Regions from separate parts of the Cupriavidus sp. WKF15 genome, predicted to be linked through region 2. Evidence: predicted binding sites of a transcription regulator. Region 2 holds the regulator's gene; each other region holds the start of a gene.

Region 1 (3,253 bases), on a different replicon from region 2:
GAGCGCCGTGAACTGCGGTAGGGTCAGCCCGTGCGGGGCCAGCACCTCGCCCAGGCGGCGCTTGACGATTCGGTCGGTACGTCCAATCAGGTAAGGCAACCGACTGGGCAGCGCCGCAGGTGCCTGCGCCGGCGACGGCGCCCCCTCCCTCGTCTTCTCGGGCGTCTGCGCCCGGGATGCCTTCATGGTCTGGCGTCTCATTCTTGTAATCTGTCCTGCCTCGGTGCCGCCCTTCCTCAAGGGGGCCAGTCAAGGCAATCGCGTAGGCGTTTCCAAGCTGTCAATGATATGCGATTTGCAGGTAGGCTGATATCAAATTGACTCAATGGATGAACCATCGGTCATTGAGATAGGAAAAATCACAAGAATTGGCCGCGCACGGGCATCTGGCGCCCGCAGCACGCCCAGCTGCTCCTGAGCCATCGGTCAGGCCGCGGGTCCGTTCCGGTTCCGCGTTGACTCAACCGTGAATACAACCAGCATACCGCCCAGGATCGAGACGTTTTTCAGAATGTGGTTGATCTGGTTGATCACGTCTGCGGAATCGGCGCGCCAGAAGCCATGGAAGATCACCGTCGTGGGCACCAGGAACAGTGCAAGGAGCAGCGCGCCCCACCGCGCATTCCAACCCGAAATGAGGGCGAAGCCGCCACCAATCTCGATCAGGATGGTCAGCACTAACAGCAGATTCGGTAACGGCAGTTCAGCGCTGGCAATCCAGGCGGAGTAGCCCGCAAAGCTGCCCATTTTCAGGAAACCGGAGATCAGGAAGAGCGAGCCAAGAAGGGCCCGGCCGACCGAGTAGAGCCGCGAAGCGGTTGTCGGCGTGATGGAAATGGTGGTCGTGGACATGACCGTACTCCGAAATCGAATGAGCGTCAGCGAAGCCGTCGCCGGGACCGACACAGCCGGCTAGGACGCAGCCTCGGTGTCCTTATGAGCCCTGACAAGCAGGACCGGTACGCTGCAATGGCGTACGAGGCTTTCAGCCACGCTGCCCATCAGCATGCGACGGATCCCGCTGCGGCCGTGTGTTCCGATCACGACGAGCTGGGCGTGGCTGTCTTCCACGATCTTCCGGATCTGGTTGCCGACGTCACCCATCGCCAGGATCTCGTCGATCAGGATCGCGTGGCTGCGCACCTGGCTTGATTCGGCTCTTGCCTGTGCCTGCGCGAGAAGCTTGTGTCCTTCCCTGACCAGCCCGGCCCGCACTTCCGCCAACTCATAGCCGCCGTCAATGACGTGGACAATTTCCAGTTCCGCGTCACAGGCGCGTGCCACGCCGATCGCCTCTTCCAGGCCCCGCTCGCCACACTCACTGCCGTCAATGGCAACCAGAATCTTTGAGTACATGCTCAGTCTCCTACAAGTGGGAAGCCCTGCCTGCTCACGAGCCGCCGTGGTGACGATAGGGTACGGACGCGACACCCGTCCATGAGGCGATCTTGCCGCTTTCGCCCGCCCGCGCAGGGTCAACACCGTCTGCCGGGAATCGCTCTCCCTGACCATGACTGGATCGTAGGAAGCCAAACCGCCCCGGCATTGATGCATGTCAATCCGCGTGCTCAGTCGATGCGGCCTTGCAGGACGATCGTGGCTGGGCGCCCTCTTCGCGTACCCGACTCTGGCTGGTCAGTGCAGTCGTCAGTGAATAACTTGATCCAGCCCAACTCCTGGCGGCGCGTGCGACCTAGTGTAGTTGTGAGGTGCTGCGCGTTAGCCAGCGGGGTCAGAGCGAAAACCAGCCTGCCAGTTCTCCTGGCCAGGCAGCAGTCGGAGCCAGGTCATGGTCAGGCCCGCTCTGGCGTGAAGGAGTGAACATGGGCTACAGCAGCATTCTGGTTCAATTGGACGGCAGCAAGGCTTCCGACCAGCGTCTGGCGCTGGCTTCGCAGTTGGCGCAATCCAATATGTGTCCCCTGATAGGGCTGTTTGCGGGTTTCATCCCCGACCCCGCCTGGTTTTACCTGATGGAGAATGCCAGGCAGTTTGTCGAAGACGACATGCAGCGGCGCCGGCTGGTCAGGGAGCGCGTGCGTCAGGCATTCTGTGAGTCGACACAGCAATTGTCCGCCGGCGCCGAGTGGCGCGCTGCGGAGCACGATACGCTGTCGACAGTGCTGCGTGAATCGCGCGAGGCCGGCCTGATCGTGGCTGGCCAGTACGATGAGAACGGCACCGAGGGGCCCGTCGCGCGACAGATTCTCGAAGCCTTGCTGCTGGAGAGCGGCCGGCCTGTCCTGGTAGTTCCCTGCGCCGGAAGTTTCTCCGCGACAGGCGCCCGCGTGATGATCGCCTGGAACGGCAGCCGCGAAGCCGCGCGAGCCCTGCATGACGCCTTGCCACTTATCGCGGGGGCACAGGCGCGCATTCTGAGCGCGCCGACTGCGGCCAAGGAAATGCGTCCCGATGCCACACCGGTGGGACACGCGGCACGTGTTCTCGAGCAACAAGGCGTGACCGTGGGAGTCGAGCATGGCCCGGGCGGATCCGACCTGACAATCGGTGAACTTCTGCTGTCCAGGGCAGCGGATTTCGATGCGGACCTGATCGTAATGGGGGCGTACGGGCACGGACGCATGCGGGAACTGGTGCTGGGCGGGGTGACGCGGACCTTGCTGGCATCGATGACGGTCCCGGTGCTGTTCTCGCACTGAAAACAGCATCCTAGAAAAGGTAGAGGCGCGGCTGCTCGGTATGGCGCGCGTCGCCAGTCCGCGCGCGCTGGAAGATGCCTGCCACCAGGGCCATATCCGAAACCAGCGCGCAGATGACTTCATCGATGGACAGTACCCCCAATAGCGCGCGGTCTTCGCCTACCACCGCGAGATTCCGGACGCCGTGGGCGAGCATGGTGCGCAGCGCTTCGCCTACATGGGCGTCCCGTTCGATCGAAAGAACACCTTGCGTCATGACCGAGGCCACGGTCTTGTCGCTGAAGCCGTCAGCGTCGGCGAGGCCATGGACAACGATGTCCCGATCCGTCACCAGTCCCCTGACGTACAGCCGGCCCGGCATGCCATCCGTGACGAGCAGTGCGCTGGCACAGTGGTCGCGCATGAGCCTTGCAGCCTCATGAAGGCCGCCGGTCATGGCAATGTGAGTCACGCCGCGTGAACAGATCTCGTCGACTTTCATCTTTCGTTCCCTCCCACGCGCTTCGCCCCTTGTGCGCCTGCGGCATGACGTCGTCTACGCGGCAAACCGGAAGTGCCCGCTATGCAGGACGATGTGACAGGCGCCGGTCATC
Region 2 (3,253 bases):
CTGCGGCGCGCAAGCGGCTGGTGCGGCCGCGGACCATCATCTACTCGATTATCTGGCTGGTGATGGTTGCAGGTTTCGTGGCTTCGCTTGCGCTGCGCACGCCATTGAAAGTGGACATCATCCGTGACCGCGGGGCGCTTGGGCGTGAGGTGGACGGGCGCTGGATCGAAAACGTCTATCGACTGCAACTCATCAATACCACCGAGGCGCCCATGCGCATCAGCGTGAAGGCCGAGAGCGACGAACTGAAGAACATGACCGTCGAGTACGATCCGGACGCGCAGGCTCTGGCGCCGACATCGAACAGGCTGGTGCCGATCCGGATTCGCGTGCCGATCGACGATGCCGCGCAAGGTACGCACAAGATCAGCGTGACAGTGACCAGCGAAGGTGCGGGGCAAGGTAGTGCGCAAATCAGGCAATCTACCAGTTTCATCGTGCCACGCAATTTGTGATGCTAAGGGCGGCACGGCGCGTCGGCGCTGTGCCGTACCAAACCGCGAGCGCCTCGATGAGGCGTTGACGAAGGGGGCAAGGCGATGCAAGAAAGCAATCCGTGGTGGAAAGAGCCGTGGCCGTGGCTGCTGATGAGTGGTCCGTTGCTGGCCATGGTGGCTTGCGGCGTGACTATCTGGCTGGCTTCCACTCATCCTGACCGGCCAGTGGTCGATGGTGTGGCCCGGCATGGCCTGGTTGTCGAGAAGGTGGCAGGTGCCTCGGGCAGTGCCAAGGCACCGCAAGCGAGGCAGCCATGAGGCTGCGCTGGCTGATGTGGGTACTGTGGCCGGCGTTCCTGATGGCCGGGGTTGCCACGGCAACTGTGTTTTCCGTGGTGGACCCTGGCGACCTGAATTTCTTCGGTCAGCCGATCGAGGCCTCGCGCGAGGCGGTCTATACGATCGGTTTCCTGCTGGCCTGGATATTCTGCGCATTGTCCAGCGGACTGACGCTGTACACCATGCCGACAAAGCTCAGCGAAACGGACGAGCTGGAGTAAGAAGCGGCAGGAATTGACCGCCTTGCCACGCGAGGCGGTCAGATGGCCTCAGCAGGAGCGGCTGTAGACTTGCTTGATGCCCGCCATGTCGACTAGCTTGACGTGACGTTGACGGATCTGGATCAAGCCGGCCTCGGCAAATCGTGAGAACAGACGGCTGACCGTTTCGAGCTTCAGACCCAGGTAGCTGCCGATTTCTTCCCGGCTCATGCGCATGACGAACTCGGTCGACGAATACCCGCGGGCGGACAAGCGCTCGGACAGGTTGATGAGGAACGCGGCAAGCCGCTCCTCGGCGCGCATGGAGCCAAGCGTGACGAGCATGAGCTGGTCATGCGAGATTTCCTTGCCCATCAGGCGCAGGAACTGCTGCTGCAACGATGGCAGGTCGATGGACAGCGACTGGAGATCGGCCAGGCGAACGACGCATACCTCCGTGTCTTCGAGGGCGGTGGCATCCGAGGCGTGCTGCATCTCTCCCAGGCCGTCGAGGCCAACCACTTCGCCTGGCAAGTGGAAACCGGTGATTTGCGAGCGGCCGTCTTCCGTGGTGACATGCGTCTTCAGGGTGCCGAAGCGAATGGCATAGACCGCAGTCAGCGGATCGCCCATGCGGTAAAGAGTTTCGCCCTTGTGGACACGGACACGTTCCTGCACCAGGGTGTCCATCTTCTGCAGGTCCTGCTGGCTCATGCCCACCGGCAGGCACAATTGCCCCATGCCGCAAGTGGAGCAACGGGGCGACATCTCGGTGACGGGGATGGATGTTAGCAATTGGAACCTGCAGTATTGGAGCGGCGAGGGCGCAATACGTGCATTTTAACGCGCGATGTGATGCGGTAGGGAGTTGCAGTTGACTTTTGGTGTGCTACTCAGTGTTTTCATGCTCGCCTTGCTAGGGGGCTTCCACTGCGCTGCCATGTGTGGTGGCGTAGCGCTGGCTGTCGAGCAACGCGCCGCCGGCGTACCCGTTGCCGTTGTGCGGCGCCCACAGGACTGGCTCGTGGAGCTCCTTGTCATGCATGTCGGGCGTATTTCCACTTACATGCTGCTTGGTGCGCTGCTGGGCGCCTTGGGGGCGACGGCCTGGCGTCAGGACTATCTGCCCGTCCAGCGCTGGCTGTTCGGAGTCGGCAGCGCCTTGCTGCTACTGTCTGGCTGGCGCTTGATACGCGGCGAGGCCTTTACCATCGTGTGGCTGGAGCGCCTCGCGGCGCGTGCGGTTAGCGCCAGTGCCGCCGGCATGGCTCGATTGGGCAGAAAGACGACGGAAGCCAAGGCTCGGCGGGGCGGCCTGGCACGCCGCTATGGGATGGGACTGGCTTGGGGTTTGGTGCCCTGCGGCATGGTTTATGGGGCCCTGGCCCTTGCTTTGCTGGCCGGAAATGCGCCCTCGGGGGCGCTGGTGATGGGCGCCTTTGGCCTCGGTACGTTGCCTAATCTGCTGGCGCTGTCGAGCTTTTCGGGGCTTTTGCGCGCCTGGTCGCGACGGAGCTGGGTAAGGGTCGGGGCCGGCTTGGCCGTCATGGCATTCGGTGCATTGGGAATCGGCCGAGCGGTGTTGTTGCCACATTCCCTGGCAGAGCATGGGTTCTGCCTGGTGTTCTGAAACCACTCCATACGCTCTGGCGCCGCGCGGTGGTTGCAGGTGTGGGCTGGAATGCCATACAATCATCTCCATTGCGGTATCGCGCGGCGTGGTTCCGAGCGGCGCCCGGCAGCCCTTCCAAAAAGGGGGCGCGCCCAGGGTTTCGGGCAAAGCGCCGACAATTCGGCACCGAACCTTTCCGCAGTCCATCCGGTTCACAATATCTGTTCAAAAGTCCGGCTGGCTTTGCGGCCGTGGTGCAGTCATTGCTGGCCCTGCTTCCGATATCCGTTTTTCTTGCGGCCGAGGCGGACTTTAGCCGGAGGCCATGTCTGCCCATATGGGCGCGTGCAAGAGGTTCGTGCACTGGTACTTGCCGGTGACCGGGCAATCTCCTGCCGGAACACACCCGGCAAATCGATGCAACAGAAGATGCACGGCCTCGAGGCGAAGAGCTTTCGGGTTTGCTGCGCGACGAGATGGCGGTGGCAATCGCACCGCTGAATCCACAATGTCCAGGGCTCCGGGTTCGTCCGGGAGCAGGTGCAAAGACAGGCTGCACACCCAACATGAATACCCAAGAGGCGAAAATCGTCCTCGAGACTGCGCTGATCTGTGCGCAGGAGCCCCTGCGCGTGAGCGACCTGCGTCGGCTGTTTGCCGATGAT
Region 3 (3,253 bases), on a different replicon from region 2:
TCGCTCGGCGCGCGTGCCCACATGGCCGCTGAGCGTCACCGTGCCGTCCCGCATCGATACATTAGTACGCTTCGCCTCACGCTCGGCATGCCGACGCGACGCGGCTTCGATCCGCTCCCACTGCAGAGCATCGCGTGCAGCAGTAGCAATCGCTTCGTCGCTAACGACGCTTGCAGGCCTCACATCCGGATTCACGACCACCGCGCGCAGGCCCGACACCTTCTCGGCGGCTCGCTCCGCAGCGAGCTTCTCTGCGTAGCTGAGGAGATGCCCGCTGAGCGTTACAACGCCTTCATGGATATCGACACCGACAGCCGCCGCATTGATGGCCGGATCCAAGTTCAGCTCTTCATCGACTCCATTCTTGAGTTGAAGATCAGCTTTCATGGATAAGATCTCATGGCAAGCGCGTAGCGGAACGAGACGCGCTACGCCTGCGCAGTATCGGCTCTGGCCAATGCTGCGCCCGGACTACTCAGACATGAAGCGTTGACCGGGGCGTGGCCGGAGCGCTCGCGCTCCCGTTCGTTGCGCCGTGCCCTGTTTCAAGGGAAGCCCGCGGCGTGGGCGGACGCGGGAAATTCGGCATCGACGTGCAGGCTTCGCACAAGAACTGCGTCGTTGACACCAGGCAAGACCACGCCACTGCCCGCGCCCGTATTGCTGAACACCTGTTCATGGCTATCTCCTGCGCGCCGGAAGTGTCAGTGCGACAGCAGGACAGGCACGGTCATCGATTGCAGCATGGTGCGCGTTACGCCGCCGAGCACAAGCTCTCGCATCCGGCCATGACCATAGGCACCCATCACGATCAGGTCGGCCCCACAGTCGGCCGCCAGCGACAGCAGCATCTGTCCGGTGTCGTCGCCGCTGACGGCCGTGAAATCGTGAAGCCCTGCCTGCACGCCGTGTCGCGCCAGCCATTCGATGGCGAATCGCGGCGGCGAAAGCCACAGGTCCGCCGACAGGTTCGGTGCGTTCCAGGCAACCACCTCGACAGTCTCGGCGCGCCGGAGGAACGGAAGAGCGTCTTGGATGGCTCGCGCCGCTTCACGGCTGCCATTCCACGCCACGAGGATCCTCTTGCCGATCTCCGGAAAGACTCCGGCATAGGGAATGACCAGCACGGGCCGGCCGCATTGCAGTACGACGGACTCGACGAAGTGATGCTGGACATAGGCATCCTTGTCTGCAGGGTCATGCTGCCCCAGTACCAGCAGGTCCGCGGTATGCGCTTGCGCCACGACGTTGTCGGCCGTGGCCCACTCGGGCGCGTACCACTCGGTCGGCGTCAGCAGTTCGTCCGTGCCCCCCTGGAATGCATGGCGGGCGACTTCGGCGACCTGTCGATGCCATTCGCCGTATGACGCCAGGTACCGATCGCCATCCACCAGATAGCGGACGGAGCGGGGATCCGGTTGCCCGATCGCAAGCATACCGACCAGCGTCGCCTGGAACTTCTTCGCAAGCTGAATGGCGATGTTCAGGCGCTGGTGCATGCGTCTGCTGGCATCCAGGTGAACCAGGATGGTGGCAAAGTCCATGGAGATTCTCCGCTTATCCGATGTGGTGTTCAGCGATTCAATGTAGATCCTCGTCCATGCGTGGGCTTGTCATATGTCAAGCTTCCTGCCGGCGACCCGCAGCCGCCGCAACGCCCTCGTCCCGCTTGATGCACGTCAAGTCCCACTGCGTCGTGGCATATAGCCTTGACGGCGTCGCAGGAATTCTGTGCGTCACCCGATTGCTGGAGCGCGCTAACTCCCCCGATCTGGTTGCCGACACCATCGTTTCGGAAGCCGGAAAGTGAAGGCCGACCTGATCGTCATGGGAACGCACGGGCGGCGTGGCTTCCGACGCCTCGTGATGGGAAGCGTGTCGCAAGGCGTGATTGGCAGGACCAGGCTTCCTGTTCTGCTCGCGCGCAGCGACGCAGAGTGATAACGGTCAACCGCTTGCACGCGGGTTTGCTGCCATGAGCCAGATTCTCTTTCCCGAATCCGTCCTGACCTTAAGGTGACCGCAGACGCGCTGGAAGACCATTTCGGCTCACAGTCAAGATCTAGCGTCCGCCTTTGCGACCTATCGCAACACGACTGCGCGCACTCCGAGTCGTTTGCGTCCTCGCTGAAAGCCAGAAGAGGCTGTAGCGATCACAATGGCCTGATCCGGTTCAACGTCACTCGCCGCGCCACCACAAGAAGTAACCGACTCGAGGTACCTTGTTATTGTGTTGCACGGAAGACAAGGGAGCCGGCGTGCGGCGAACGTGACGGACAACCTGGCTCAGCGATCACTGGGCTTTCCCTTCCGGCTTCTTCGCGCCATCGGTATTGGGGGCGAACTTGCCGGATAGGCCAGGGATCCGGCATCGGCACGGCGATCCGTGGCTCAATGCGAAAAGAGCACCGGTACGGTCATCAACGACAACAAGGTTCGGGTAACGCCGCCCAAGACAAGCTCGCGCATCCGCCCGTGGCCGTATGCGCCCATGACGATCAGGTCGGCATCGAAGTCGGCGGCTCGCGACAGCAGCAGTTCACCGATGGTCAGGTCGGAACCGCTGGAGCCGTGTTCGACCTCCACCGTCACTCCGTGACGTTCGAGGACACGCACCGCGTGGGCCACCGGCGTCGCGTCCGGCCTTGCCTCCTGGGCCGCAGTCTGGGCGCATAGCACGCGTGCCGTCGCTCCGCCGATCATCGGCAACGCGTCGTGCAATGCCCGCGTCGCTTCCCGGCTTCCATTCCAGGCGACCATCACACGCGAACCTGTTGCAGGGAATCCCCCGTCACACGGGACCACAAGAACCGGCCGGCCGCTTTCCAACAGCAAGACCTCGAGGATCTGTCCCGCGACCGGGCCTTCCTCGCCGTTTGCATCGTACTGACCGGCAACAACCAGCCCTGCCTCGCGCGATTCCCGGAGCACCGTCGACAACACATCATGCTCGGCCGACCGCCATTCCACGCCGGCGGATAGGTGTTTCGTCGCCTCGTGGAACTGGTCACGAATGCTTTCCTTTGCCAACTGGCGGCGCTGCCGGTCTGCTTCGATGTAAAGAGCGGCGTTGTCCATCAGATAGAACCATGCCGGATCGGGAATGAAGCCTCCAATTAGGCCGATCAGCGGACAGCCATGTGAGCTCGCCAGTTGCGACGCGAGCGCAAGACGGCTAGCTGTGTGCCTGTTGCGGTCCAGATGAACCAGGATGCTGCTGTAGCTCATACCAACTCCTTACCGTGAGACGAAA

Evidence for each region. The regulator FNR, encoded in region 2, switches genes on or off when oxygen is low (the NO sensors DNR and NnrR bind a similar motif). The targets are predictions, from matches to a motif close to TTGATNNNNATCAA.
Region 1: a site for FNR is predicted at 1,546-1,559, ahead of CupriaWKF_RS29725 (universal stress protein). Genes of this name have one in related genera too.
Region 3: a site for FNR is predicted at 1,670-1,683, ahead of CupriaWKF_RS32840 (universal stress protein). Genes of this name have one in related genera too.

Annotation. Positions count from the first base shown of each region.
Region 1 covers NZ_CP119573.1:2,692,605-2,695,857, reverse strand. Annotated here, with positions in the region: gene CupriaWKF_RS29735 (MarR family transcriptional regulator) at 1-201, opposite strand, end outside; gene CupriaWKF_RS29730 (DoxX family protein) at 427-852, opposite strand; gene CupriaWKF_RS29725 (universal stress protein) at 913-1,356, opposite strand; gene CupriaWKF_RS29720 (universal stress protein) at 1,824-2,660, shown strand; gene CupriaWKF_RS29715 (CBS domain-containing protein) at 2,671-3,141, opposite strand; gene CupriaWKF_RS29710 (DUF1488 domain-containing protein) at 3,196-3,253, opposite strand, start outside.
Region 2 covers NZ_CP119572.1:1,344,053-1,347,305, forward strand. Annotated here, with positions in the region: gene ccoG (cytochrome c oxidase accessory protein CcoG) at 1-455, shown strand, start outside; gene CupriaWKF_RS06390 (FixH family protein) at 540-755, shown strand; gene CupriaWKF_RS06395 (hypothetical protein) at 752-997, shown strand; gene fnr (fumarate/nitrate reduction transcriptional regulator Fnr) at 1,046-1,771, opposite strand; gene CupriaWKF_RS06405 (sulfite exporter TauE/SafE family protein) at 1,851-2,606, shown strand; gene scpB (SMC-Scp complex subunit ScpB) at 3,155-3,253, shown strand, end outside.
Region 3 covers NZ_CP119574.1:622,346-625,598, reverse strand. Annotated here, with positions in the region: gene CupriaWKF_RS32845 (BON domain-containing protein) at 1-387, opposite strand, end outside; gene CupriaWKF_RS32840 (universal stress protein) at 705-1,544, opposite strand; gene CupriaWKF_RS32835 (universal stress protein) at 2,392-3,228, opposite strand; gene CupriaWKF_RS32830 (universal stress protein) at 3,238-3,253, opposite strand, start outside.